2 regions of the Microbacterium sp. CGR1 genome follow, and region 2 is predicted to be linked to the other one. Evidence: riboswitches for the same ligand, from Rfam matches in the RefSeq annotation. Region 2 holds a riboswitch; the other holds the start of a gene.
The links. Region 2 has a riboswitch for thiamine pyrophosphate ahead of AKG07_RS11015 (ECF transporter S component). Riboswitches for the same ligand answer to the same signal wherever they lie in the genome.

Region 1: linked by a shared signal. The riboswitch ahead of thiM (hydroxyethylthiazole kinase) and the one ahead of AKG07_RS11015 (ECF transporter S component) in region 2 are both predicted to bind thiamine pyrophosphate.

Annotation. Positions count from the first base shown of each region.
Region 1 covers NZ_CP012299.1:1,356,311-1,371,198, reverse strand. Annotated here, with positions in the region: gene AKG07_RS06565 (amino acid ABC transporter ATP-binding protein) at 1-150, shown strand, start outside; gene AKG07_RS06560 (glutamate ABC transporter substrate-binding protein) at 197-1,105, shown strand; gene AKG07_RS06555 (amino acid ABC transporter permease) at 1,165-1,821, shown strand; gene AKG07_RS06550 (amino acid ABC transporter permease) at 1,818-2,759, shown strand; gene pheS (phenylalanine--tRNA ligase subunit alpha) at 2,808-3,848, shown strand; gene pheT (phenylalanine--tRNA ligase subunit beta) at 3,848-6,352, shown strand; gene AKG07_RS06535 (DUF402 domain-containing protein) at 6,485-7,201, shown strand; gene AKG07_RS06530 (NAD-dependent epimerase/dehydratase family protein) at 7,264-8,226, shown strand; TPP riboswitch at 8,248-8,341, shown strand; gene thiM (hydroxyethylthiazole kinase) at 8,332-9,180, shown strand; gene thiD (bifunctional hydroxymethylpyrimidine kinase/phosphomethylpyrimidine kinase) at 9,177-11,327, shown strand; gene argC (N-acetyl-gamma-glutamyl-phosphate reductase) at 11,572-12,624, shown strand; gene argJ (bifunctional glutamate N-acetyltransferase/amino-acid acetyltransferase ArgJ) at 12,621-13,778, shown strand; gene argB (acetylglutamate kinase) at 13,775-14,692, shown strand; gene AKG07_RS06500 (acetylornithine transaminase) at 14,689-14,888, shown strand, end outside.
Region 2 covers NZ_CP012299.1:2,281,383-2,296,270, forward strand. Annotated here, with positions in the region: gene AKG07_RS11005 (energy-coupling factor transporter transmembrane component T family protein) at 1-110, opposite strand, end outside; gene AKG07_RS11010 (ABC transporter ATP-binding protein) at 107-1,645, opposite strand; gene AKG07_RS11015 (ECF transporter S component) at 1,564-2,220, opposite strand; TPP riboswitch at 2,214-2,323, opposite strand; gene AKG07_RS11020 (hypothetical protein) at 2,407-3,870, shown strand; gene AKG07_RS11025 (ABC transporter ATP-binding protein) at 4,029-6,275, opposite strand; gene AKG07_RS11030 (ABC transporter ATP-binding protein) at 6,272-7,999, opposite strand; gene AKG07_RS11035 (enoyl-CoA hydratase/isomerase family protein) at 8,200-9,261, opposite strand; gene AKG07_RS17945 (ATP-binding cassette domain-containing protein) at 9,383-11,215, shown strand; partial or broken gene AKG07_RS18240 (hypothetical protein) at 11,175-11,288, opposite strand; gene AKG07_RS11045 (hypothetical protein) at 11,285-11,734, opposite strand; gene hemL (glutamate-1-semialdehyde 2,1-aminomutase) at 12,103-13,431, opposite strand; gene hemB (porphobilinogen synthase) at 13,543-14,520, opposite strand; gene AKG07_RS11060 (uroporphyrinogen-III synthase) at 14,517-14,888, opposite strand, start outside.

The DNA of each region.
Region 1 (14,888 bases), 930 kb from region 2:
CACGAGATGGGCTTCGCTCGCAAGGCCGCCAACCGGGTCGTGTTCATGGCCGACGGCAAGATCGTCGAGGAGGCGACGCCTGAGGAGTTCTTCACGAACCCGAAGAGCGACCGCGCCAAGGACTTCCTCTCCAAGCTCCTCACGCACTGACGAGCCTCACAGACCTTTGCACACACAGCACACGAAGGAGACGCACATGCGACGCACACGGACACTGGCAGGAATCGGGATCGCGACGGTTGCACTGTTCGCGCTGACGGCCTGCAACAGCGGCAGCCCGTCCAGCCCCGGCGCCGGAACCGGCGGCGAAGAGAGCGAGGACTCCACCTGGTTCGAGGTCGCTGACGACGTCCAGCTCGAGGGCAGCCCGACGTTCGACGCCATCCAGGAGCGCGACAAGGTGATCGTCGGCGTCAAGGAGGACCAGCCCGGGCTCGGCTACCTCGACGTCACGACCGGAGAGCGCACCGGCTTCGACGTCGACATCGCACGGTGGATCGCCGCATCCCTGGGCTACGACGAGGACAAGATCGAGTTCAAGCCGATCGCTTCGGCGAACCGCGAGCAGGCGATCACCAACGGTGACATCGACTACTACGTCGGCACCTACTCGATCAACGACAAGCGCAAGGAGCTCATCGACTTCGCGGGTCCCTACTTCATCACCGGTCAGGGACTCCTGGTCGCCGCCGACGCGGACGACGCCGAGGCTCTCGAGGACTTCAACGGCAAGACCGTCTGCTCCGCGACCGGCTCGACGCCGATCCAGAACATCAAGGCGAACTTCCCCGAGATCAAGACGCAGGAGTACGACCTGTACTCCGCCTGCGTCCAGGACCTCATCGACGGCAAGGTCGACGCCGTGACCACCGACCAGGCGATCCTGATCGGCTACGCGGCCCAGTACCCGGATGACGTCAAGGTGACCGGCGGCCTCTTCACCGAGGAGCGCTACGGTGTCGGCCTCACGAAGGGCGACGACGCGCTGCGCACGCACATCAACGAGCTCTTCACCGACGGTGGCGACATCTGGCAGGCGATCTTCGACGCGAACCTCGGTTCCAGCGGCATCGAGGTCGAACAGCCCGAGGTCGACGCGTACTGATCGACATGGGCGGCCCCCTCAGGGGGGCCGCCCATTCACTCTGAAGAAGGGAGGGTGGCGTGGACGTCATCTTCGGCAACCTCGACCTGTGGGGACAGGCGATCAGCAACACGCTGATCGTGTTCTTCGCGGGCGGGATCATCGCACTGATCCTGGGTCTGATCGTCGGGGCCATGCGTGTCTCCCCGGTGCCCATCGCCCGCGGCGTCGGCACGGTGTACGTGAACACCGTGCGCAACACCCCGCTCACCCTCGTGTTCTTCTTCTTCATCTTCGGGTACCCGCAACTCGGGTTGCCCGAACTGTCGAACCTCGTGCTCGGCATCCTCGCCATCGGCATCTACACGGCGACCTATGTGGCCGAGGTCCTGAGGGCGGGTATCAACACGGTGCCCGTCGGTCAGGCCGAGGCCGCGCGGGCCATCGGACTTCCCTTCGGACAGGTGATGGGTCTCGTGATCCTGCCGCAGGCGTTCCGCTCGGTCGTCCCGCCGATGATGAGCGTCTTCATCGCGCTCCTGAAGAACACGACCGTCGCAGCCGGGTTCTCGGTCGCCGAGCTCGCGGCTCTCCGGTCGACCATCAACGATTCGGCCGACCGTCCGGGCAACCCGATGGAGGTCCTCCTCTGGGTCGCCGTCGTGTTCGTCGCCCTGGTGCTGCTGTTGAGCTGGCTGCAGCGATATCTCGAGAACCGTTGGAGGATCGCGCGATGAGCTCTGTACTGTACGACGTCCCCGGACCCCGGGCGATCGCCCGCAACCGGATCATCGCGGTCGCCACCGTCGTCCTCGTCCTGGCCGCCATCGGCTTCATCGTGCTCCGCATGGTGGAGACAGGCCAGTTCTCGGCGGAGAAGTGGTACGTGTTCACGTTCTCCAACGTGTGGATGGGTATCTTCAAGGCCCTGGGCAACACGCTCGCAGCCTTCGCGCTCGCCGCCGTCCTCAGCGTCGTCCTCGGCTTCGTGCTGGCCATCGGGCGGCTCTCCGAGCACGCGTGGGTGCGGATCCCCGTGACAGCCGTCACCGAGCTCTTCCGTGCCGTTCCGGTGCTGGTGTTCATGATGCTGCTCTACTACGGGCTCCCCGTGGTCGGAATCAAGATGGATCCCTACTGGGCCGTCGTGATCGCACTGATGGCCTACAACGGCTCCGTGCTCGCCGAGGTTCTGAGGGCCGGCATCGAGTCCCTGCCTCGGGGGCAGAAAGAGGCGGGCTACGCGATCGGACTCCGCAAGAGCGGCGTGATGCGTCTCATCCTCCTGCCGCAGGCGATCCGGGCGATGCTCCCGGTGATCGTCGCGCAGCTGGTCGTCACGATGAAGGACACCGCTCTGGGCTTCATCATCACCTACCCCGAGCTGCTGTACTACGCGAAGCAGCTGACGTCGCAGCAGGGTCGCCCGATCCTGCAGTCGGCCTTCGTCATCGGCGGCATCTACATCGTCATGTGCCTCATCCTGTCGGGCATCGCGAAGTGGGTCGAGATCCAGACCCGTCGCTCGCCGAAGGTGAAGGCGATCCACGCGGCAGAGGATCCCCGCCAGCACGGCGACGGCACCGACACCGAGCTCATCACCCTGCAGCGCGGGGGCAGCGGCTTCGGCGGCACCGGTGGTGTAGGCGGGCTGGACAGCTCCGATCCGAAGTGATGTCCACCGGCGCGGGGCGACCGCCTCGCGCCGGTAGACTCCTGTCTCGTGTCTGAGTCTCCCGAAATCACCCCGGAAGCGGTCGAAGCCGCCGTGGCGGCCGCGCTCGAAGCGATCGCCGCAGCCGCCGATACGACCGAACTGAAAGCCGCTCGCGCCGCGCACGTCGCCGACGGATCGCCGCTCGCCGTCCTGAACGCCTCGATGCGACAGGTCGCCCCCGAGAACAAGGCCGCTTTCGGCAAGCTCGTCGGCCAGGGCCGCGGTCAGGTCACCAAGGCCCTCGCCGCCAAGGAGGAGGAGCTCGCCGCCGCGGAGGTCGCTGAGCGCCTCGAGGCCGAGCGGCTGGACATCACGGCGATCCCCTCGCGCACACGCGTCGGCGCCCGGCATCCGCTGACCCTGCTGAGCGAGCAGATCTCGGACATCTTCGTGGGCATGGGCTGGGAGATCGCGGAAGGACCCGAGCTCGAGCACGAGTGGTTCAACTTCGACGCTCTGAACTTCGACGTCGACCACCCCGCCCGTCAGGAACAGGACACCTTCTACGTCGACCCGCCGTCGCGCCACCTCGTCATGCGCACGCACACGAGCCCCGTGCAGGTGCGCTCGATGCTCGACCGCGAGGTGCCGATCTACGTGCTCTGCCCCGGCCGCGTGTACCGCACCGACGAGTTCGACGCGACGCACCTCCCCGTCTTCACCCAGTTCGAAGGACTCGTCGTCGACAAGGGCATCTCGATGGCGCATCTCAAGGGAACGCTCGACCACGTCGCGCGTCAGCTCTTCGGCCCCGAGGCCAAGACGCGCTTCCGCACGAACTTCTTCCCCTTCACCGAGCCGTCGGCCGAGCTCGACCTCTGGCACCCCACCTTCAAGGGCGGCGCCCGTTGGATCGAGTGGGGCGGCTGCGGGATGATCAACCCGAACGTGCTCCGCGCGGCGGGGATCGATCCCGACGTCTACAGCGGCTTCGCGTTCGGAATGGGCGTCGAGCGAGGACTCATGTTCCGCAGCGATGTGCAGGACATGCGGGACATGGCAGAGGGCGATGTCCGTTTCAGCGAGCAGTACGGGATGGTGGTGTGATGCGCGTCCCGCTTTCGTGGCTGCGTGAGTACGTCGATCTGGCAGCGGATACGACACCGGAGGATGTCCTCGCAGCGCTCGTGACAGTCGGATTCGAGGAGGAGGACGTCCACCGCTTCGAGATCTCGGGTCCCGTCGTCGTCGGACAGGTCGTCTCGCTCGAGGCGGAGCCGCAGTCCAACGGCAAGACGATCAACTGGTGCCAGGTCGATGTCGGTGAGGCGAACGGCGGAATCCGTGGAATCGTCTGCGGCGCGCACAACTTCGTCGCGGGTGACAAGGTCGTCGTGACGCTTCCCGGTGCAGTGCTGCCGGGGCCGTTCCCGATCGCCGCCCGCAAGACCTACGGGCACGTGTCCGACGGCATGATCGCCTCTGCGCGTGAGCTGGGGCTCGGCGACGAACACAACGGCATCCTCGTCCTCGCGGACCTCGGTATCGATGCACCCGTCGGCACAGACGCCATCAGCCTGCTCGGACTCGACGATGTCGCGGTCGAGATCAACGTCACGCCCGACCGCGGGTACGCGTTCTCGCTGCGCGGTGTCGCCCGCGAGTACTCCCACGCGACCGGAGCACCGTTCCGCGACCCGGCCGAGCGCGACTTCACCGAGCTCCAGCCGGGCGCCGGTCACACGGCGATCGTCGACGATGCAGCCCCCGTACGCGGCCGCGTCGGCGCGAGAGAGTTCGTCACCCGCGTCGTCCGCGACGTCGACCCGTCGCGCCCCACTCCGCCGTGGATGATCGCGCGGCTGTCGCTCGCCGGCATGCGCTCGCTCGGCATCCTGATCGACATCACCAACTACGTGATGCTCGAATTGGGGCAGCCGCTGCACGGATACGACCTCGACAGGCTCTCCGGCGGCATCACCGTGCGTCGTGCGACGGCCGGTGAGACGATGACGACCCTCGACGGCCAGGAGCGGAAGCTCCACGCCGAGGACCTCCTCATCACCGACGAGTCGGGTCCCATCGGTCTCGCCGGCGTCATGGGCGGCGGCACGACCGAGATGAGCGACACGACGCACAACGTGCTGATCGAGGCCGCGACCTTCGACCCTGTGACGATCGCCCGCACCGCACGCCGTCACAAGCTGCCCAGCGAGGCATCCAAGCGGTTCGAGCGCGGTGTCGACCCGCTCGTGCCGTTCGTGGCAGCCCGCCGTGCAGCCGACCTGATGGTCGAGTTCGCCGGCGGCACGCTCACCGACGAGGGCGGCGCTCTGTTCGCCGAGGTCTTCGTCGCAGACATCGACCTCCCGCGCGGATTCGTGCAGGGGCTCATCGGCGTCGACTACTCCGACGACGAGATCGCCGGCGCGCTCACGACCATCGGCGCAGAGGTCTCCGGGTCGGATGCCGGGTGGACCGTGATCCCGCCGACCTGGCGTCCCGACCTCACCGACAAGTGGTCTCTCGCCGAAGAGGTCGCTCGCATCCACGGTCTCGACCGCATCCCGTCCGTGCTGCCGACGCCGCCGTCCGGCCGCGGTCTCACCTCACACCAGCAGGGTCGTCGCCGCGTCGCCGACGCGCTGGCGGCTGCCGGTCTCGTCGAGACGCCCTCGTTCCCCTTCACGACGGAGGCGGAGAACGACCTGCACGGCTCGGCGTCGGGAGAGCATCTGCCCAGCATCCGGCTCGCGAACCCGCTCGACGGCTCCGCTCCGTTCCTGCGTCGATCGCTGATCCCCGGGCTTCTGCAGACCGCGCACCGCAACATCTCGCGCGGCCTCACGGACCTCGCGCTGTTCGAGACCGGAGTCGTGTTCCTGCCCGAGCCGGGTGTCGAGTACGGCACGGACGAGGTGCCGCCGCTCGGCGAGCGTCCGTCGGACGACACGCTCGCCGAACTGAACGCGTCGATCCCACCGCAGCACCGTCATGTCGCGGCGCTGTTCACGGGCAACGTCGTGACCAAGCAGCCGGGACGCGCCGCGGAGCCCTACGGGCTCTCCGAGGCGCTCGACGCCGCCAGAGTCATCGCGGCTGCAGCCGGAGTCGACCTCGATGTGGTGCAGGGGCAGCGCGCGGCGCTGCACCCCGGACGCACCGGCGTGCTCTCCGTCGGCGACGTCGAGATCGGCTACGTCGGCGAACTCCACCCCGAGGTCGCCGCCGGAGCAGACCTTCCCGGTCGTGCCACCGTGCTCGAGCTCGACCTCGACGAGGTCATCGCGCTCGGCGGGAACCGTGCGGTCGCCGCCTCGCTGTCGACGTTCCCCGCTGCGACACAGGACGTGTCGCTGGTGGTCGGCGCTGATGTGCCGGCGGGCGACGTGCGCGCTGCGCTCACCGAGGGTGCCGGTGCGCTTCTCGAGTCGGTCCGTCTCGTCGACGACTACCGGGGGGACGGCGTCACGGATGGTCAGAAGAGTCTCACCTTCGCGCTGCGCTTCCGTGCGGACGACCGCACGCTCACCGCAGCCGAGGCGACAGAGGCGAAGCTCGCGGGTGTCGCTGTCGCAGCTGAGCGCTTCGACGCGACCCTGCGCGACTGAAGCTCCGCCTGAACCGACCCGCACGCGGACCGCACTCGAATGGTGCGGTCCGCGTGCGCGTGTGCTCTCGGGATGCTGCCGACGCCGCCGAGCCGACCTGAGCGCGGTGGACCTGCGAGGTACCGTGTCGGGATGAGCATCCTGCCCCACAGCACTCCCGCGGCGGTTCCCGATGGTGTCCGACCGATGGGTGAAGCGCCGTTCCTCGAACCCGGCGACCAGATCTCCTGGCACTACCGCAAGCCCGGCTGGCAGCCCGGCGATGCGTCGACCATCACGCCCATGCGGGTGGTCCGCGACGATGAACGCGGTCTGGTGGCATGGCTCTCTCCGGGCACGCTCCAGGAGGGGCAGGGCACTCCGGCGGGCGAGCGCATCCGGACCGTTCCGCTCGAGCGTCGGTGGCTCGATCCGCGTACCCGGATCGTGGAGGAGTGGTGGGGCAACGGCATCCTCCGCATCGCTCCGGCCGGTGCGGCGTGGTCGGTGTGGCTGTTCTGGAGCGATGTGAGCGGTCCCGAGTGGGAGTTCGCCGGGTGGTACGTGAATCTCGAGAACGCGCATCTGCGCACCGACCGCGACACGTATTCATCGGATCACATCCTCGACGTGGAGATCCAGGCGGACGGTCAGGTGCACCTCAAGGACGAGGACGAGGTGATCGCGGCCGTCGAGCAGGGACGTCTCACCTCTGAGCAGGCCGCGCAGATCGAACGACACGCGGACGCGGCGATCGAGTCCTTCCATCACGGTGACTGGCCGTTCGACGCCGAATGGCGCGACTGGCGCCCGGATCCCTCGTGGACGGTCCCGGAACTGTCCGGCCTGTCGGATCTTCGCACGAGCTGACCGGCATCCGCCCTGAGCGGAAGACCCTTCCCCTCGCGCGGCGAAGATGGTGGCATGGGGTCATGACGGATGTTCTGATCCTCGGCGGCACCGGCTGGCTGTCCGGCCGCATCGCCAGACGGCTGCTCCTGAGCGGGGCGACGGTGATGTGCCTGGCGCGCGGAGGACGACCGTCTCCGGAGGGCGCGAGCCTGGTGCTGGCCGATCGTGACGCCAGGGACGCCTACGATGCGGTGTCCGGTCGGGAGTGGGATCACGTGATCGACGTCTCGTCGAACGCGGCCCACGTCTCCGCTGCGGTCGCGGCACTCGGTGAACGAGCGGGCCGCTGGACGTACGTCTCGTCGATGTCGGCATACTCCGACGAGGAGACGGTCGGTGCAGACGAGTCGGCGACGCTGCATCCGCCGGCTGAGAGGGGAGACGACGAGTACGGCCGGCAGAAGGTGGCCGCCGAGGACGCCGTGCGTGCACTCGGCGACCGCACCCTGATCGTGCGCCCGGGATTGATCGTCGGGGCGGACGACCCGAGTGATCGTTTCGGGTACTGGGCTACCGCTTTTCTGCGTGCCGAGGACGGCCCCGTGCTGCTTCCGCGTGTCGAGGAGCGAGACGTGCAGGTGATCGACGTCGACGACCTGTCAGAGTTCGTCGCCACCACGAGGGCCACCGGTGTGATCAACACGATCGGCGATCGGCATCGGCTGAGCGAGGTCCTCGACGCCGTGCGCAGACGTGCGGGGCACCGGGGAGACACGGTCGCGGCATCTGACGCCTGGCTCGTCGAGCACGGTGTGGCGTATTGGGCGGGGGAGCGGTCGCTGCCGCTGTGGCTGCCGAGCGAGATGACCGGATTCATGACCAGGTCGAACGCCCGCTACCGCGCGGCAGGAGGTCGGCTTCGTCCGCTCGACGAGACGATCGCCGCCGTGGTCGATGACGAGCAGGCGCGCGGCGTCGATCGGGACCGGCGGGCAGGGCTCACTCGCGCCGACGAAATCGCGCTGTTGCAGCTGATCGACTGATCGGGGCCTCGCTAGACTGCGATCAGTGACACGGGGTGCCGCATCCGCGGCTGAGAACAGACCCGTCGAACCTGATCTAGTTCGTACTAGCGAAGGGATGTCGCGTTGAGCGATCGTCTGCGTCCTGATTCCGAATCGACCTTGGCCACCTCGGCGGCTGAGCTCCTGACAGGGCTGCGCGACAGCCCACCCTTGACCCATTGCATCACCAACAGCGTCGTCACGGGCTTCACCGCGAACGTGCTGCTCGCCCTCGGCGCGGCGCCGGCGATGGTCGACATCGTCGGTGAGGCGGGGATGTTCGCCGGGGTGGCCTCCGGGGTGCTGATCAACCTCGGTACGCCGACTCCGGAGCAGCGTGCGGCGAGCCGTGAAGCCGCCGCAGGAGCCCTCGCCGCAGGTACTCCGTGGGTGCTGGATCCCGTCGCGATCGGCGCGCTGCCGGTGCGCACGGCACTCGCGCACGAGCTGGCCGACGCACGCCCTACGGCGATCAGGGGGAACGCCTCGGAGATCCTGGCCCTCGCGGCGCTCAGCGCTGGGGGGCGCGGCGTCGATGCGACGGACACGACCGATGCCGCGGCCGAAGCGGCACTCGCACTCGCTTCGCGGCACGGCGCGGTGGTCGCGGTGTCGGGACCGGTCGACCTGGTGACGGATGGAGCACGATTGCTCCGCATCGCGAACGGTCATGAACTGCTCACCCGTGTCACCGGCGGCGGATGCGCGCTGGGCGCCGTCATGGCGGCGTTCCTCGGTGCGGCGCGCTCGACCGCTGCGGATCCGCTCACCGCCGTCTCGGCGGCGAGCCTCGTGTACACGATCGCCGCCGAGCGCGCCGCGGCGCGGGCCCCGGGCCCCGGCAGCTTCGCCGTCGCACTGCTCGACGCGCTCGCCGCCGTGCAGCCGGAGGACCTCGCCGTCGCCGCGCGTGTGCAGGAGCACGCGCTGTGATCGCGGACCTCTCCCTCTACCTCGTCACGGATCCCACCCTCTGCGGCGCGCGGGGCGTCGCGGAGACGGTGCGACTCGCCGTCGGAGGGGGCGTGCGCATCGTCCAGCTGCGCGACAAGGGCGCGACGGATGCCGAGACCGCCGATCAGTTGATCGAGCTCTCTCGGGTGATCGACGGCCGTGCACTGCTCGTGGTGAACGACCGCGTCGAGGCGGCGCTGATCGCTCGCGCCAGGGGAGCGCGGGTCGACGGCGTGCACCTCGGCCAGGGCGACGTATCGGTGCTGCGGGCACGCGAGCGGCTGGGACCCGAGGCGATCATCGGGTTGACGGCGAACACGTCGGAGCATCTCGACGCCGTGGCCGCGCTGCCGGCGGGAACGGTCGACTATCTCGGCGTCGGCGTGATCCGTCCCACCGCCACCAAGCCGGATCACCCGCCGGCCCTGGGAATCGACGGCTTCGGTGCGCTCGCCGCGAGGACCGCACTGCCATGCGTCGCCATCGGCGGCGTGGGAATCGACGACATCGAGCGCCTTCGGGATGCGGGTGCGGCGGGGCTCGCCGTCGTCTCCGCCATCTGCGCCGCCGTCGATCCGACGAGGACGGCCCGGGCATTCCTCAGCCGATGGAGGGCTTCGGGCACACCTCGCGTGCTCAGCATCGCGGGGAGCGACCCGTCGGGCGGGGCGGGGATCCAGGCCGATCTCAAGTCGATCGCCGCGAACGGGGGCTATGGCATGGCGGCTGTCACGGCGCTCACGGCGCAGAACACCAGGGGAGTCCGAGCGGTGCACGTGCCTCCTGCCGAGTTCCTCCGGCAGCAGCTCGATGCCATCTCGGACGACATCGTCATCGACGCGGTGAAGATCGGGATGCTGGCGAACACGGAGGTGATCGCCACCGTCGCCGCCTGGCTCGACGCCGTCCGTCCGCCGATCGTCGTGCTCGACCCGGTCATGGTCGCGACCAGCGGTGATCGCCTGCTCGATGAGGATGCCGAGCGCGCACTCCGCGGGCTCCTCGAGCGCGCTCATGTCGTGACGCCCAACCTCGCCGAGCTCGCCGCGCTCTCCGATCGTCCGATCACGGGGTGGGACGACGCGCTCGAGGCCGGGGCCGAGCTCTCCGCCCGCATCGGCGGGGCGGTGCTCGTCAAGGGAGGGCACCTCGACGGCGACGACGTTCCGGACGCGTTGATCGATGTCGCCGGAGGCGTCAGACACGGCTATCCCGGGTCGCGCATCATGACACACAACACGCACGGCACCGGATGCTCCCTGTCGTCGGCCCTCGCCACCCGCCTCGCCGGAGGGGAGTCCCCTGTCGACGCGGTGAAATCGGCGAGGACCTGGCTGCGGGAATCCCTGAGGCAGAGCGATGCGCTCGACATCGGGAGCGGTCACGGACCGGTGAACCACTTCGGCGGCCTCTGGCGACGAGGGGGACTCGAGGCCGCACCCGAGCGTGCCGACCTCCGCGATCGGTGGTGGGACCGGATCGCGCACGTGCGGGCCGACATCGACGAGCTGTCCTTCATCCGCGCTCTGGCCGACGGGACTCTCGACCGCGAACGGTTCCTCTTCTACCTCCGGCAGGATGCGCTGTATCTCCCGGAGTACGCCCGAGTGCTCGCAGCGGCCGCGCGGATCGCGCCCACACCGCACGAGCAGGCGTTCTGGGCTCAGTCAGCGCAGGGGGCGATCACCGGAGAGCTCGAGCTCCATGCATCGTGGCTGGCGCCGGGCGCGGGAGTGGAAGCGGCGACCTTCGCCGTCGATCCGGCGCCTGCGACCGTCGCGTACCTCGACCACCTGCGCTCCGTGGCCTTCGGCGGCGACTACGCCGAGCTCATCGCGGCCGTGCTGCCATGCTTCTGGCTGTACACCGATCTCGGAACCCGCCTGCACGCGGGGGAGTTCGACGCGTACGCCCGAGACCCGCAGCATCCCTACGCGTCGTGGCTCGCGACGTATGCCGATCCCGCGTTCGAGAAGGCGACGGAGCAGGCGATCGACCATGTGATGCATGCGGCGACGGAGTCGGATGCCGCGGGGCGGCGACGGATGCTCCGCGCCTTCGAGGTCTCCAGCGCGCACGAACTCGCCTTCTTCGCGGCGCCGGCACTCCGCGCGTCCGGCGGATGACGGACCCGATTTGCGCATGCCGCGACGAGCGCGCTATCGTCGCGGCATGCCTTCGGCCGCCACCGCTCCTCTGACGCTCGTTCCGAGCGTCATCGCCGTGCGCCGACGCCGCAGCGGCCGCCGACTCTAGGCGACCCTGCGCTTCTGCCTGCGTACGCACGGCGGTCGAGTGCCGGTGTCGCCGCCCCGGTTCCCGACACTGCACCCCGCGTTCGCCGAGGGGTCCGACCGTTAAGGTAGAAGAATGACGTACTCCGTCGCCGTCTCCGGCGCATCCGGCTACGCGGGCGGCGAGATCCTGCGCCTCCTCGCGTCTCATCCCGACATCGAGATCCGCACGGTGACGGCGCACTCGAACGCCGGTCAACCGCTCGTGCAGCATCAGCCGCACCTGCGGTCGCTCGCACACCTCACCCTGCAGGACACCACGCCCGAGACGCTCGCCGGGCACGACATCGTGTTCCTCGCTCTGCCGCACGGGCAGTCCGGGCAGTACACCGACGCGCTCGGCGACACCCCGCTCGTGATCGACGCGGGAGCGGACCACCGACTGACGTCGCAGGATTCCTGGGACGCGTTCTACGGCGGCGACTTCCACGAACCGTGGGCCTACGGCGTTCCCGAGCTGCTCGTCGGCGGTGTCAAGCAGCGCGAGACGCTGCGCGAGGCGAAGCGCATCGCCGCTCCCGGCTGCAACGCCTCGACCGTGAGCCTGAGCCTGGCCCCCGGGGTCGCCGCAGGGGTGATCGACGCGGGGGACATCGTCTCGGTGCTCGCCGTCGGCCCGTCCGGAGCGGGGAAGAGCCTCAAGACCAACCTGCTCGCCGGCGAGATCCTCGGCACCGCCAATCCCTACGCGGTCGGGGGCACGCACCGGCACATCCCGGAGATCCGCCAGGCGCTCGCCGCGGCATCCGGTTCCCCAGCCGACGGCATCCGCATCTCGTTCACGCCTGTGCTGGTTCCGATGTCGCGGGGCATCCTCGCCACCTCGACCGCGCCGATCGTCGGCGATGTCAGCGATGCGGAGATCCGCGCCGCCTGGGAGGACGCCTACGGCGACGAGACCTTCGTGCAGTTGCTGCCCGCCGGTCAGTTCCCGCGCACGGCCGATGTCCTCGGTGCGAACACCGCCCTGATCGGTCTCGCGATCGATCGCGCGGCGAACCGCATGACGGTGGTCACCGCGGTCGACAACCTCGTCAAGGGCACCGCCGGCGCTGCCGTCCAATCCATGAACCTCGCGCTGGGGCTGCCCGAGTCCCGCGCCCTCTCAGTGAACGGAGTCGCGCCGTGAGCGTCACCGCCCCCGCAGGATTCGAAGCGGCCGGAGTCGCCGCAGGTCTCAAATCGAACGGAAAGCCCGATGTCGCCGTCGTGGTCAATCGCGGCCCGCGCAAGGTCGGTGCGGCCGTGTTCACCAGCAACCGCGCCAAGGCGAACCCCATCATCTGGTCGCAGCAGGCCGTCGCCGATCGCGTGGTCGAGGCCGTCGTGCTGAACTCCGGAGGCGCGAACTGCTTCACCGGCAGCTTCGGCTTCCAAACGACGCACCAGACCGCAGAGAAGGCGGCCGAGCTGCTCGGCGTCGGCGCCGGCGACGTGCTCGTGTGCTCGACCGGCCTCATCGGAGTCGGAGACGAAATCTTCCGCGCGAAGGTCCTCTCGGGCACCGAACAGGCGATCGCCGAGCTGTCGACAGACGGCGGCGATGTCGCGGCCGAGGCCATCATGACCACCGACAGCGTGTCGAAGACCGCCGTGGTCAGCCGAGACGGCTGGACCATCGGCGGCATGGCCAAGGGAGCGGGCATGCTCGCTCCCGGGCTCGCCACGATGCTCGTCGTCATCACGACGGATGCCGTGCTCGAGCCTCTCGAGGCGGATGCCGCGCTGCGATTCGCCACCGGCACGACGTTCGACCGCCTCGATTCGGACGGATGCATGTCGACCAACGATCAGGTCACACTGCTCGCGAACGGCGCTTCCGAGGTGGTGCCCGACCTCAAGGACTTCTCCGCCGCGCTGGCAGAGCTGTGCCAGCAGCTCGCGGTCAAGCTGCAGGGCGACGCCGAGGGGGCCAGCCACGACATCACCATCGAGGTGCAGCACGCCGCGACCGAGGCGGAGGCGGTCGAGGTCGGCCGCTCCGTCGCGCGCAACAATCTCTTCAAGGCCGCCATCTTCGGCAACGACCCCAACTGGGGACGGGTGCTCGCAGCGATCGGCACCACGAACGCCCAGTTCGACCCGTACGACGTCGACGTCTGGATGAACGGCGTCCGGGTGTGCAGCGAGGGTGGCCCCGACCGTCCGCGCGAGGAGGTCGACCTCACTCCGCGTGCCACGCATCTCGTGATCGATCTCAAGGTCGGCGATGCCACCGCGACGATCCTCACGAACGACCTCACCCACGATTACGTGCACGAGAACAGCGCCTACGCCTCATGACCGACATTCAGGACACCACCCCGGACGTCGCCGCCGTGAAGGCCGCGACACTCATCGAGTCGCTCCCGTGGCTGAAGAAGTTCCGCGACCAGATCGTCGTCGTCAAGTACGGCGGCAATGCGATGGTCTCCGACGAGCTGCAGGAGGCGTTCGCACAGGACATCGCGTACCTGCGCTACGTCGGCGTGCTGCCGGTCGTCGTGCACGGCGGCGGACCGCAGATCTCCGACATGCTCCAGCGACTCGAGATCCCGAGCGAGTTCAAGGGCGGCTACCGGGTCACCAACACCGAGGCGATCAGCGTCGTGCGCATGGTCCTCACCGGCCAGGTGAACCCGCAGCTCGTCTCGAAGATCAACTCGCACGGTCCGATCGCCACCGGGCTGAGCGGGGAGGACGCCGGCCTCTTCGGCGGTCGTCGTCGCGGTGTCGTGATCGACGGCGAGGAGATCGACCTCGGACGCGTCGGCGACGTCGTGGAGGTCGACCCGACGCCCGTGCTCGATCACCTCGCGGCGGGACGCGTGCCCGTCGTCTCGAGCATCGCGCCCGACCTCGATCACCCCGGCCAGTCGCTCAACGTGAACGCGGATGCCGCGGCGGCAGCCCTCGCCGTGGCGCTCAACGCTCGCAAGCTCGTCATCCTCACCGACGTGCCGGGACTCTATGCCGACTGGCCCAACCGCGACTCGCTCGTGTCGCACCTCACCTCGGAGGCTCTCATCGAGATGCTGCCGACACTCGAATCCGGCATGATCCCGAAGATGAAGGCCTGCCTGGATGCGATCGAAGGCGGCGTGGATGCCGCCGCGATCATCGACGGACGCGTGCCGCACTCGGTGCTCGTCGAACTCTTCACCAGCAAGGGAATCGGAACTGAAGTGGTCTTGGGAAGCGCAGGGATGAACGCATGAGCAACTGGCAGGATGACGCAGCGAGCGATCTGGTCCTCAACGCGGGCCCGCGCCTGGCGATGCTCACACGAGGCGAGGGGTCCTACCTCTGGGACTCCGAGGGCAAGCGCCACCTCGACTTCCTCGCCGGCATCGCGGTGACCTCGCTCGGTCACGCGCACCCGGTGTTCGTCGAGGCCGTGTCGAGACAGGCCGC
Region 2 (14,888 bases):
GTCAGCACGAGGGGCAGGGCGATGAGGAGCGCCGCGATGAGTTTCGCGAGGGCCGAGCGCGGGGCGATCGGACCGGACCGTTCGACGCGGGCGGTCAGCGGATCGATCATCGTCCCACCTCGATGCGCCGAGCGTGCAGAGCCTCGAGCACGGCCTCGTCATGACTGATCGCCACGATCGCCGTGCCCTCGTCGCGCAGACGTGCGATCAGGCCGACGAGTTCGGCCCAGGTCGTCGCATCCTGCCCGAAGGTGGGCTCGTCGAGCACCAGCATCCGGGGCCGCGTGGCGAGGGCGGCGGCGACCGTGAGCCGCCGCTTCTCTCCGCCCGACAGGGTGTAGGGATTGGCTGCGGCGAGCGAGGTGAGCCGCAGTCTTTCGAGCAGGTCGTCGACTCGGGAGGCGATCTCGGCGTCCGGCAGCTTCAGCGCCCGCGGCCCGACCGACAGCTCGTCGCGCACGGTCTTGGCGAGCAGCTGGTGCTCGGGCGTCTGCATGACCGACGCGATGCGCGTGAGCAGCGCGCGCGACGACCAGTGGATGGGATCCGGCTTCTCTCCGGCGGCGAGGGGCGGCAGAGCGGCGACCCGACCCTCTTCGACCGGGATCAATCCCGCGAGCGTGAGCCCGAGCGTCGATTTGCCTGCGCCGTTCGCACCGGTGACCCCGAGCACCTCTCCGGCACGCACATCGACGTCGAACGGACCGGCGACGGCGAGCCCGCGCCTGCGAGACACAGTGAGACCACGGGCCTCCAGCAGCGTCGCTCCCGGCCGCTGCGCCGGTGCGGGCGGGACGGCGGGCGGGTGCCCGGGAACCCAGACACCGGATGCCGCGAGCTCCGCGCCCCGAGCGCCGAGGACCGCGTCCGGGCTGCCGTCGGCGAGCACGACCGTTCCATCCGGCTCGGCGCCGAGCACGATCACCCGGGTCACGAGCGGCAGCCAGATGTCGATGCGATGCTCGATGACCACGAGGGTCGCACTCGTTGCATCGAGGGCGGCGGCCACGGCATCCCGTACGTCCCGCACCCCCTCGGGGTCGAGGTTCGCCGTCGGTTCGTCGAGCAGGATGGCACCCGGTCGCATCGCGAGCACGCCGGCGAGGGCGAGACGCTGCTTCTGACCGCCCGACAGCGCGGCCGTGGATCGATCGAGGTCGACGTCGAGCTCTACGGCGTCCAGCGCCGCGCGCACCCGCTGCCAGATCTCGTCTCGGGGTACGCCGAGGTTCTCGCAGCCGAAGGCGACGTCGTCGCCGACCCTCGCGAGGATCGTCTGCGTATCGGGATCCTGCAGGACCATCCCGACCCGACCCCGGGCGTCGGTGGGCGGCACGCCGTCGACGAGCAGCGCACCGTGCGTCTCGCCCTCATCCGCACCGCCGAGCACCCCACCGAACCCCTGGAGCAGCGTCGACTTGCCCGAGCCGGAGGCGCCGAGCAGCAGCACCCGCTCCCCCGGCTCGATGCGCAGGTCGACGTCGCGCACCGCCCAGCGCCGTCGCGTCGCGTACCGCCACCCCCAGCCACGGGCTTCGAGGGTGGCGGGCGTCGTGAGCGAGCTCACACCCGTGCGGTGACCTCGCGGCCGGCGGCGAACCGGCTGAGGGCGCCCGTGGCGGCGAGGCCTCGGGCGATCAACCATGCCCCGAGTCCGGCGATGACCGCGCCCGAGATGGTCGTCGAGACGATGTAGACGCTCGTGAAGAGCGTGTCGGCGCCGGCGTACCAGAGGATGCGGTCGTTGATGCCGCAGGCGAGACCCGCACCGGCACCAGCCAGCATCGCGACAGGCAGCCGCCAGACGCCGTACAGGAAGATCAGGAACACCAGCTCTGCGCCGAGACCCTGTACGAGGCCCGAGACGATCGTGAGCGGGCCCCACGCGTTGCCGACGAGTGCTGAGATGATCGCGGCGACCAGCTCGGTGTACAGAGCGGCACCGGGCTTGCGGATGATCAGGCCGCCGAGCACTCCGGCGATCAGCCAGGGGCCGGCGAGCAGGCCCTGCACACCGGGGAGCAGCGGCGTCAGGATGCTGCTCGGCACCTCGTAGCCGACGTTCCAGAGCAGGAAGATCATCGCGCATGCGACGGCGATGACACTCGCCACGACGATGTCGACGACCCGCCAGCGCCAGAGCTGCGGGCGACCGAGGCCCGTCGACGACTGCGTGGCCGATGCCGATCCCGTGGTGGATCCGGACGTGGATGTACTCATCTGTGACTCCTCCCTGCGCTGGCATGACCCAGATCAGGTTCGACGGTCGAAGCGCGATTCGCTCCCTCTCAGCCCGGCTCGCCGGACTCCCGTGGTTGTACCCACGATCTTACCCAGAGGCGACACCCCGCGTCCTCTCCCGCTGCAGCGACACGGATCCCCGCACGAGTTCGGTACCGTGAGGAGGTGACCGCTCCCGATTCCGCCGAGGCCACCGCCTCCGCCGTTCCTGCGGATGACGACGTCTCTGCGATCTTCACTCCTGAGGCGACTCCCCCCGCGCAGTGGGCGGAGGAAGACAGCGGCGGCACTCCCCTGACGTGGGTCGACCCGGTCGACGTGGCCCAGCACCCGGCGACCGACGCGCTCGATGACGCGCCGGCCGTGGAGAGCGGCGGTGCACTGCTGACCGGAGCGCACCTGCGCCCGGCGATCGCCCGGCCCGGCGTGCTGGTGCCGCTCGGCGTCCTCGTCGGCTTGCTCGGCACCTACGCCGGATCGGCCATGCTGTGGCCGTTGCACGAGGTCGCGCCGACGGTTCAGGCCGTCGAACTCGCCCCCGTCGCGGCGCCCGCCGCCGCGATCACCTTCCCTGCCAAGGGAAGCGCTGCCGTGGGGATCGGCGGCATCGGCACGACGTCGTCGTCGCTCGACGCTGCGGCGATCGCAAGCGTCACCAAGGTCGTCTCGAGCTTGATGGTGCTCGAGCGGATGCCCCTCGCCGTGGGCGAGCAGGGCCCCGAGTTCTCGTTCACGCGGGCCGACAACCTGGCCTACTGGGACTACCGCCGCTCCGACCAGTCCGCGCTCGACGTGCCCGTGGGGGGAACTCTCACCGAGTTCCAGCTCCTCCAGGGAACGCTGCTCGGATCGGCCAACAACTACATCGACCGGCTCTCCGCGGAGATCTGGGATTCCCCGTCGTCGTTCACCGCCGCAGCAGCTGTGTGGCTGCGCGACCGTGGTCTCGACGACATCACGATCATCACTCCGTCGGGCTTCGACGACCGCAACCGGGCCACACCCGAGTCGCTCGTCGCGTTGGCCGAGATCGCGATGCAGAACCCCGTCTTCGCCGGCATCGTCGGAACTCCGTCGGTCGATCTTCCGGGTGCGGGCACGGTGGTGAACACGAACGGGATGCTGGCGGACCCCGGCGTCATCGGCGTCAAGACCGGCACGCTCGGCGACAGCTGGAACCTGTTGACCGCGAAGGTCGTCACCGTCGACGACACGACTGTGCATCTGTACGCGTCGGTTCTCGGTCAGGCCGACGACGCGCAGCGCCTCACGGAGACCCGTTCGCTGTTCACGCAGGTCGAGACGGCGCTGGAGCAGCAGACTCCCGCCGTCGCCGAGGGCACGGTCGTCGGCACCGTCACCACGGCGTGGGGCGCGAGCACCGATGTCGTCACGGATGCGGATGCCGATGTGGTCCTGTGGAACGGCGCCGTCGCCGAGGCCTCGACGGACTTCTCACTCGGCGACAACCGCGAAGCGGGCGACGAGGTCGGCACGATGACGAGCGTCGGGCCGTTGAACACGGTGACGACGTCGCTGTCGCTCGCCGACGATGTCGATGCCCCGAGCCCGTGGTGGCGGCTGACCCACCCCCTCGAACTCCTCGGCATCACGGCCGACCAGCGCTGACGCGTCGTCCCTCCAGCGAAAGCCCGACGGACGCAGAACGCCTCGCCTCCCGGGATTCGGGAGGCGAGGCGTTCTGTCACTTCAGGGGCTCTGTCGCTTCAGGCGCTCTGGCGCTTCAGGCGCCCTGGCGCTTCTGGCGCTTCAGGCGCTCTGGCGCTTCAGGAGCGTGAGGCGCCTCCGGCATCCGGCCGTTCGACGACTGCCTGCGCGGCCGCTACCTCGGCGGCGGGAGTCTGCGCCCCCACCGAGACGCCGACCTGTGCCGACGCAGCCGCGTCTTCGGCGTCGCCGCTCATGACGACCGGAGTCGACCCGGTGAGCGCGTCCTCTGCGTCGATGTCGGTCGCCGCCTGTTCGAACTGCGACTGGTAGAGGCGCCAGTAGGCGCCCTGCGCGGCGATGAGCTCGTCGTGCGTGCCCTTCTCGACGATGTCTCCGTGCTCCATCACGAGGATGAGGTCGGCATCGCGGATGGTCGACAGGCGGTGCGCGATCACGAACGACGTGCGTCCCTGTCGAAGCGCCGCCATCGCGTGCTGCAGCAGCAGCTCGGTGCGGGTGTCGACCGCCGACGTGGCCTCATCGAGGATCAGGATCGACGGCTGGGCCACGAACGCTCGCGCGATCGTGATCAGCTGACGCTCGCCCGCCGAGACGTTCGACGCGTCTTCGTCGAGCACGGTGTCGTAGCCCTCGGGGAGGGCATGCACGAAGCGATCCACATAGGTCGCCTTCGCCGCTTCGAGAACCTCGTCGTCGGTCGCGGTCGAGCGTCCGTACCGGATGTTCTCGCGGATGCTCCCCGCGAACAGCCACGGGTCCTGCAGGACCATGCCGGTGCGAGAGCGCAGCTGGTCACGCGTGACCTCGGAGATGTCCTGACCGTCGAGCAGGATGCGCCCGCCGTTCAGTTCGTAGAACCGCATGATGAGGTTGACGAGAGTGGTCTTGCCCGCTCCCGTCGGGCCGACGATCGCGACCGTCTGACCGGGCTCGACCCGGAACGAGAGGTCGGTGATCAGCGGACGGTCGGGAGTGTACGAGAACGCGACGTTCTCGAACTCCACGACGCCCTTGCCGTCGGCGAGCTTCGGAGCATCCGCGTCGTCCGCTTCCTGCTCTTCGGTGTCGAGGAGCTCGAACACCCGCTCGGCCGATGCCGTACCGGACTGCACGACGGCCGCCATTCCACCGAGCTCGGACAGCGGCTGCGTGAACTGCTGCGAGTACTGGATGAAGGCCTGCACGTCTCCGAGACGCAACTGCCCGTTGGCGACCATGAGACCGCCGAGCACCGCGATGCCCACGTAGGTGAGGCTGCCGACGAAGGTCATCGCCGGCATGATGATGCCGGAGAGGAACTGCGCCTTGAAGCTGGCCTGGAACAGCTCCTCGTTCTCGCCCTGGAATTTCTCCAGCGCGTCCTGCTCGCGACCGAAGACCTTGACCAGCGCGTGACCGGAGAAGGCCTCTTCGACGCGAGCGTTCAGACGCCCGACCTTGCGCCACTGGGTGCCGAACGCCTTCTGCGAGCGAGGACCGATGACGCCGAAGATCACACCCATGAGCGGGAGCGCCACGAGCGCGACGAGAGCGAGCTGCCAGGAGATCGAGAACATCAGGACCAGCACGCCCACGACCGTGAGTACGGCCGTGATCGCGCCGGACAGCGACTGCTGCATGGTCTGGGTGATGTTGTCGATGTCGTTGGTCACGCGCGAGATCAGATCACCGCGCTGCACCTTGTCGAAGTACGACAGCGGCAGACGGTTGATCTTCGCCTCGACCTGCTCGCGCAGACGCCACATGGTGCGGACCATGATGACGTTGATGACGTAACCCTGGATCCAGCTGAGGAAGGCGGCGGTGACATAGATCGCCAGCACGGCGATGATGATCCACCGCAGCGCGTCGAAGTCGACACCGTCACCGACACGGAAGGCGCCGAGGGCCTCGACCTGGTTGGCGAAGTCGTCCTGTCCTCCCTGGCGGAGTGCCGCGACGACATCGTCCTGCGGAGTGCCGGCGGGGAACCCGGGGAAGTCCCCGTTCGCCTGCGCGAGCTGCACGGAGATGAAGCCCTTGTAGATGAGGTTCGTGGCCTCACCCAGGACCTTCGGCGCCGCGACCGTGAGCACGACGCCGACGGCGCCGGCGATCGACACCAGGATGAACCAGACGGCCGACGGCTTGAGCAGCCCGATCATCCGGCTGAAGCTCTTGCCGAAGTTGTCGGCCTTTCCGGGAGCGACGCTGTCCCAGCCGCCGCCGTCCTGGCGCGCCTTCTCGGCGAGCTCGGCCTCGTACTTCTCTTCGTCTGTCAGCTCCGGCTCGACCGCAGTGGTCGTGTCCGCCGCCTTGGCCGCGCGACCGCGGCGGGTCCGGGGAGCGTCCTGCTCGCTCATGCGTCCACCCCCAGCTGCGATTCGACGATCTCTCGGTAGGTCGTGCTGGTCTCGAGAAGCTCCTCGTGCGTGCCGACGCCGACCATGGTGCCCCCTTCGAGGACGACGATGCGGTCCGCATCGGTGATGGATGAGACGCGCTGCGCGACCACGATCTTGGTCACGTGCGGCAGTTCACGCCACAGCGCCTGCCTCAGTCGGGCGTCGGTGGTGAGGTCGAGCGCGGAGAACGAGTCGTCGAAGACCAGGATCTGCGGTTGACGGACGATCGCGCGGGCGATCGCCAGGCGCTGACGCTGACCGCCCGAGACGTTGGTGCCGCCCTGAGTGATCCTCGAGTCGAGCCCCTGGGGCATCTCCTCGACGAAGTCGCGTCCCTGAGCGATCTCCAGCGCATGCCAGAGCTCTTCATCGGTCGCGTCCTCGCGGCCGTACCGGAGGTTCGAGGCCACCGTTCCGGTGAAGAGGAACGGACGCTGCGGAACGAGGCCGATGGTCGCCCACAGCGACTCGACGTCGGCATCGCGCACATCGGCGCCGCCGACGAAGACGGCTCCGCCGGAGACGTCGAAGAGTCGTGGGATCAACGACACGAGGGTCGTCTTGCCGGCACCGGTCGATCCGACGATCGCCACCGTCTCGCCGGGCTCGGCCGCGAAGCTGATGCCCTTGAGAACGGGAGAGTCGGCGCCCGGGTAGGTGAACTCGACGCCGTCGAAGGCGACCGAACCGGGTGTCGGGAAGTCGGTCACGCCGTCGGCCGGCCGCACCATGCTCGACTGCGTCTCGAGGACCTCGCCGATGCGCTCGGCCGACACTGCCGCGCGCGGGATCATGATCGCCATGAAGCTGGCCATGATGACGCCGCCCATGATCTGGCCGATGTACTGCATGAAGGCGAAGATCGTGCCGACCTGCACCGTGCCGCTGTTGACCTCGATGCCGCCGAACCACACGACCGCCACGATCGTGACGTTGAGGATGAGCATGAACAGCGGGAACAGCAGGACGAACAGCGAGCCGACCTTGCGGCCGACGACCATGATGTCGGTGTTGGCACCGCGGAAGCGCTCTTCTTCGATGCCCTCTCGGACGAAGGCACGGACCACGCGCACGCCGGTGAGCTGCTCGCGCAGCACGCGGTTCACGGTGTCGAGCTTTCCCTGATAGCTGCGGAACAGCGGAACCATGCGGCTGACGACGAGACCGGCGACGATCAGCAGCAGCGGGACGGACACGGCGATGAGCCAGCTCAGGCCGATGTTCGTCTGCACGGCGAAGATGATGCCGCCGATCGCGAGCAGCGGCGCGGTGACGAGCATCGTCGCGCCCATCATCGCGAGCATCTGCACCTGCTGCACGTCGTTCGTGTTGCGCGTGATGAGCGAGCCGGCGCCGAACTCCGACACCTCTCGCTCGGAGAATCCGCTGACCTTGGCGAAGACGTCGGCACGGATGTCGCGCCCCGCACCCATCGACGCGCGAGCCGCGAAGTAGGTCGCGATGACCGACGCGATGATCTGGCCGAGCGAGACGGCGAGCATGAAGAGCCCGGTGCGCCAGATGTAGGCGGTGTCGGACTGGGCCACGCCCTTGTTGATGATGTCTTCGTTCAGGCGCGGGAGGTAGAGGGTGGCCAGAGCGCTGGCGAATTGGAACACCAGCACGGCGACGAGCAGCCACTTATAGCGGGCGAGATAACGGAGGAGGATTTTTCCCAGCACAGGCGGACTTTCTAGGAAGGATGAATCGGCGGATCTCCCGACGGGCGGACGCAGGCCGACGATCGCGCACATGCAAGGGTGGCACGAACTCCGGACATTCGTATCCCCCTGTGGGCGGACCTTCGCTCACAGCGAACCATTTCGGGCGCGGCCAGCGGTTTATGCACCGCGGCGAACAACCGCGGATATATCGAATTGCTCTAGAAGAGGGGGTCTTCGGGCGTGAAGTGTCGAGCGTCGGCGCCGGGGTCTGCAGGCAGTTCGGAGATCGTCGCCGGGTTCCACTTCGGATTGCGGTCCTTGTCGATCAGCTGCGCCCGGATCCCCTCCACGAGGTCGGGATGCCGCAGGACGAACCACATGACGCGGCGGTACTCACCCTCCAGGGCGGCACGCAGGTTCGGCAGCGCACGTGCTTCCCGCACGGCGTCGAGCGTGACGGCCAGCCCGGTGGGCGCCAGGCTCTCGAGCAGATCCGCGGTCGCCGCGGCATCCGGGGCCTCGTCCGCGCGCAGCCGCGACACGATCTCCGCGACCGTGCCGGCGGAGAACGCGTGGTCGATCCATCCCCGAGAGGCCGGAAGCGTCGACGGATCGGGAGTCTCGTCGAACAGCAGCACGATCTCGGCCGGTCCTGTCGGATCGGCACGATACGCGAGCGCCTCGCGCAGCGCGTCGAGGCGATCGGAGGGCACGAAATGGTCGGCGAAGCCGAGCAGTACGGCGTCCGCTCCGTTCATCGACGCCCCCGTGAGCCCGAAGTATTCGCCGAACCGCCCAGGAGCGCGTGACAGCAGCCACGTGCCGCCCACGTCGGGCGTGAAGCCGATCCGCGTCTCCGGCATCGCGAGCTTCGATCGCTCGGTCACGATACGGATGGCCGCGTGGCCCGACAGTCCGACGCCTCCGCCCATCGTGATGCCGTCGGCGACGGTGACCACGGGCTTCGAGTACTCGGCGATCATCGCGTTCAGCGCGTACTCCGCGCGGAAGAACTCCGCCGTCTCATCGGATCGGCCCTCCACGATCTGCGCGTGCAGTCCCCGCACATCGCCGCCGGCGCACATGCCTCGGTCGCCTTCGCCGTCGATCAGCACGATCTGCACATCGGTGTCGTACCGCCACCGCTCCAGCGTGCGCGTGATCTCCTGCACCATGCCGAAGTCGAGCGCGTTGATCGCTTCCGGTCGGTTCAGGGTCAGCCTGCCGAGGGCTCCCTCGGTACGGACGAGGACCCGGGAAGCGGCGCTGGATTCGGTCACGATTGCCAGGCTACCCGGTGGATTGAGCCTTGCATCCGGCCGTGTCTGTACGGTAAATGCACGATCCGGCGGCTTTTCCGGCAGGATAGACAGAACTGCCCACTGCAACGAGAGGTCGCAGATGCCCGACGGACAGGTGCTCGAGTTCACGCACGTCACGAAGCGGTTCAACGACGTGACGGCGGTGTCCGACTTCTCCGCGCGGGTCGAGCCCGGCGTCGTGACCGCTTTCCTCGGCCCGAACGGTGCCGGAAAGACCACCACGCTGCGCATCCTCCTCGGTCAGGTGCGCGCCACGAGCGGCACCGCCACGATCGGCGGAGTCGCACATCCTGAACTGCGTCACCCGCTGCGCACCATCGGCTCTGTCCTCGAGGAGACCGCCTACCGCCCGCGGCGTTCGGCGGCCCGCCAGCTGACCATCGCGGCCAAGGCCAACGGCATCCCGCTCTCGCGTGTCGACGAGGTCCTCTCTCTGGTCGGGCTCGAGCACGAAGCGGAAGGACGCATCGGCAGCTTCTCGCTCGGGATGCGGCAGCGGCTGAGCGTCGCGCACGCGCTGCTGGGCGACCCTGGCGCGCTCGTCTTCGACGAGCCGGCGAACGGGCTCGACCCCGAGGGCATCCGGTGGATTCGCCTCCTCCTGCGCCGCCTCGCCGATGAGGGCCGCACGGTTCTCGTCTCCTCACACGTGCTGAGCGAGATCGAGCAGGTCGCAGACCACGTGCTCGTGCTCTCGAAGGGCCAGCTGGTCCTCTCGAGCGGCATCGAGAAGCTGGCCGACCCGTCCGCCGGATCCGTGGTCGTCGACGCCGAAGATCGCGCGGCCTTGAAGGCGGCGCTCTCGGCCGCCGGCCTCGAGGTCGAGGTGCTCCGCTCGGGTCTCACGGTCCGCGGCAGCAATGCCGGCGCCGTCGGCGCCATCGCCGCATCGGCCGGCATCGCTCTGGCGACCCTGGTGCAGCGCGGCCCGACGCTCGAAGACGTCTTCATCGAGCTCGTGCGCGGCGGGAGACTCGCCCCGCAGGCCATCACGGCTGCACCGGTCATCGAGTCGGAGACGCCGGTCGCGGATGCGACAGCGCCGCTCGCGGCGGTCCCTGCGACGCCCGACGCTCAGGACGTGTCCGGTCCGAGTGCCCCCGATTCTGCTGCGTCCGACGCCGACGCGTCCGAAGCCGACTCGTCCGAAGCCGACTCGTCCGATTCCGACTCGTCCGATTCCGACGCCGAACGCGCGGAGGCCGATGCGGCCGACGTCGAGGCTGACGCCGCCGCGGATGCAGCGGATGCGGCTCGCGACATCGAGTACGCCGCGGCGGAGCTCGGCTACGCAGCGGACGCCTCGGATGCGAACGACGCCGAGGATGCGGCTGATGTCGCCTCCGATGCCGCGCATGCGGGTGGTGACGAGGTCTCCGGCGACGACGACTCGACGGGGGAATCGACCAAGCACGAGACCCCGGCCGAGGATCACCCTCAGCCCTCCTTCGACGACATCCTCTTCGGCACGACCCCTGTCGATGCTCCCACCGATCCCGATGTCCCCTCGGCGGCCGAGAGCGGCGCGGAGGAGCACTCCGGCGTCGAGTTCTTCGGCGAGGCGCACGACTCCGAAGACGCGTCGGAGTCGTCTGATGACGTCGCCGCACCGTCTGACGATGACCCCCGATCCGCGGCCGTCACCTCGATGCTCGCTGCAGCAGCGCGCGCGTACTACGAGGACGAGCCGAAGGACTATCCGCTCGGAGACGCCGACGCATCAGCCGACGCGCAGGCAGCGTCGGATGCCGAAGGTGAGCACCACGAAGGTGAGCACCACGACGGCGATCACCACGAGCACCACGAAGGTGAGCACCACGAAGGTGAGCACCACGAGGGCGAGCACCACGAGCACCACGAAGGTGAGCACCACGAAGGTGAGCACCACGAAGGTGAGCACGACCGCTCCTGAGGTCGCTCCCCCATTGCGAACGCCCTCCGCGCCATAAGGCTGCGGAGGGCGTTTCCCGTTCCGTGACGGTCAGGCGGGACGCGGGCGGATCACTGGGCGGCGGCTGCCCTTCGAGACCGGCGTGGGCGAGGTCGCCACGATCTCCTCGACGTCGGCCGGCTCATCCGACACATCGAGTCGGAGCGCTTGGGTCAGGGCGAGGCCGTGCCTCGTCGTGAGGATCAGACGCCGGTACTGCGCATCCCCGGAGAGATCGATGACCACGCTGGGACGACGTTTGCGGATGAGGACGAAGTCGACGCTGCCTGCGGCCTTCCACGTGCCTGCGGCGAGCACTCCGGGGATGTGCGTCCCCGGGTTCGGCACGCCACGCAACCAGGTCCACGCATCATCGATGAGCTGGACCTTGGTGATGGTGTCGCGCACGAGCCGCACGTTGTCCCGGTGGAAGCTCGCCGCACGCTCGATCGGCGAGAGCACGATCTCGAGTTGCGTCTGGTCCAGCAGCAACGTCACCATGCGTCCAGTCTGCCAGCGGCACCCTTCCAGATGTCTGTGTCTTGTTCACAGGAAGGCAACGATCCGTTGTCGGTTCCCACGATTCCACCCCTTTTCCATTCCGGTGTTCCGCTCGACTTTCGAACAAATCTACTAGATTCGGAACATGAGATTCGCCACCGACCCCGGCCTCGAGCAGCGTGCAGAGCTTCTCGACTCCTGGGTCGAGAAGCGACGGCAGTCCGGCTGGAGGACGAACAGCCGGTCGCATCGCTCAGGGCAGCATCGAGTATGCCTTCACGGATGCGGCATTCCTCGAGCGAGGCCACCCGCGCGTCCAAGAGGCCTTCCGCGAGGGAGCCGTCACGGCGGCTGGGGGTCAGCTCCGCTCAGGCAGTCGCAGCGGCATCAGCTGCGGCGCGCGCAGCCACGGGCAGAGCTGCCTCGATGCGCTGCAGCTCTTCCTCACCGTGAGCGGCGGTGAGGAACCACGCCTCGAACACGCTCGGAGGGAGCGCCACGCCCTGCTCGCGCATCGCATGGAAGAACGGGGCGTACCGGAACGACTCCTGCGCCTGAGCCTCGGTGTAGTCGCGAGGTGCAGATCCGCGGAAGGAGGCGCTGAAGAGGTTGCCGGCATGGGCGACGGCGTGGGTCGCACCGGCCTCCGTGAGCGCCTCATCCAGGGCGCGGGAGACTCGCGCTGCGGCCGCGTCGACGGTCGCGTACATCTCCGGCGTGGCGAGGCGCAGCGTCGCGAGACCCGCGGCGACAGACAGCGGGTTACCCGACAGCGTGCCCGCCTGGTAGACGGGTCCCAGAGGAGCGAGAAGGTCCATGATCTCCGCACGGCCTCCGAGCGCAGCCAGCGGCATCCCTCCGCCGACGACCTTGCCGAAGGTGATGATGTCGGGCAGATAGTCCTCACCGGCGGCCGCCTGGAGCCCCCAGAAGCCCGCCGGGTGCACGCGGAAGCCCGTCAGCACCTCGTCGAGGATCAGCAGGGCGCCATGGGCGTGAGCGGTCTCGGCGAGCAGGCGGTTGAACCCCGGCAGCGGCGGAACGACGCCCATGTTCGCCGCTGCGGCCTCGACGATCACCGCTGCGATGCGCGGGCCGTGCTCGGCGAACACAGCTGCGAGAGCGTCGGGATCGTTGTAGTCGATCACCAGCGTCTGAGCCGCGATGGGCGCAGGCACACCCGCGGAACCCGGAAGCGCGAGCGTCGCGACACCGGAGCCCGCCGCGGCGAGCAGACCGTCGGAGTGCCCGTGATAGTGCCCGGCGAACTTCACCAGCAGGTCGCGTCCGGTGGCGCCGCGGGCGAGGCGGATCGCCGTCATGGTCGCTTCGGTTCCGGTCGACACGAGCCGCACCCGCTCCACCGGCCGAACCTCCCCGAACCGCACGCGGTCGGCGATCAGCTGAGCGAGCTCGACTTCGCCCTCCGTGGGAGCGCCGAACGAGAGGCCTCGGGTGGCCGCTTCCTGCACGGCGGCGACCACATCCGGCTGCGCGTGGCCGAGCAGCGCCGGCCCCCAGGATGCCACGAGGTCGACGTAGCGGTTGCCTGCGGCATCCGTCACCGTCGCGCCGCTCGCCGAGGCGAGGAAGCGCGGCGTGCCGCCGACCGAGCCGTACGCGCGCACCGGCGAGTTCACCCCTCCGGGGATCACCGTGCGGGCAGCGGAGAACAGGTCGTCATTGCGGTCGGTCACAGCACACTCCTCAACGATGCGCGGACCTCTCCCGGCATCCCATCCAGGCTAATACGCCGACCTGAGGGCGGGCCTCAGATCGACGGGGCTCTCAGCGAAGGTGTGCGCGACTCAGCCGCGCAGCCAGCGGGCGGCCTCGGTCGCCCAGTAGGTCAGGACGACGTCAGCACCCGCACGGCGGATCGAGAGCAGCGACTCGAGGACCGATGCACGACGATCGATCCAGCCGTTCGCAGCGGCCGCCTCGATCATCGCGTACTCACCGGAGACCTGATATGCCCACACAGGAATGTGGACGGTGTCGCGCACCTCCCGCAGCACATCGAGGAACGCCATCGCCGGCTTCACCATGACGATGTCGGCGCCTTCCTCCTCGTCGACGACGGCCTCTCGCACACCCTCGCGACGATTGCCCGGGTCGAGCTGATAGGTACGACGGTCGCCCGTGAGCTGCGAATCGACGGCTTCACGGAACGGGCCGTAGAACGCGCTCGCGTACTTGGCGGCATACGCGAGCAGCAGCACGTCGGTGTAGCCGTCCGAGTCGAGCGCCTCGCGGATGACCGCGACCTGGCCGTCCATCATCCCCGACAGACCGAGCAGCTGCGAGCCGGCGCGGGCCTGCGAGAGCGCCATGGAGGCGTACCGCTCGAGGGTCGCATCGTTGTCGACCGACCCGTCAGCTGCGAGAACGCCGCAGTGACCGTGATCGGTGAACTCGTCGAGGCAGAGATCCGTCTGCACCACGAGTGCATCGCCCACCTCGGCGGCCAGCGCCTCGGTCGCGACGTTGAGGATGCCCTGGGGGTCGTCGGCACCCGAGCCCTGAGCGTCGCGCACGGCGGGCACGCCGAACAGCATCACACCGCCCACACCCGCCTCGGCCGCCTCGGTCGCGGCGGCTCGCAGAGAGTCGAGCGAATGCTGCGCGACTCCCGGCATCGATCCGATGGGCGCGGCCTCGGTGAGTCCCTCGCGGACGAACAGTGGAAGCACCAGCTGACGAGGCTCGATCGAGGTCTCGCGCACCAGTCCACGTACTGCAGCAGACTGGCGGAGGCGGCGCAGTCGTACGTCGGGGAAGCTCACGGTGCCAACTCGTCCGCCGCGTGCGGGAGGGTGTAGCTCGACACCGCGTCGATCAGCGCGTCCACAGTCTGACGGTCGGCGACGACGGTGATCGGCAGACCTGCCCGATCGGCATCCTTCGCGGTGCGCGGACCGATGGCCGCCAGCAGCGTGTCGTCCGGGATCAGCGGGAACTGCTCGCGCACCTGTTCGGCGACCGAACCGCTCGTGATCAGGATCGCGTTGATCCGTCCGTTCTCGACATCACGCTTGATGCGCTCCGTGACCGGGACGCCGACCGTGCGATACGCCACAACGCTGTCGACATCGTGACCGGCCTCCTGCAGGAGGACGCTGAGCACGGGCTTCGCGATCTCGCTGCGCAGCGC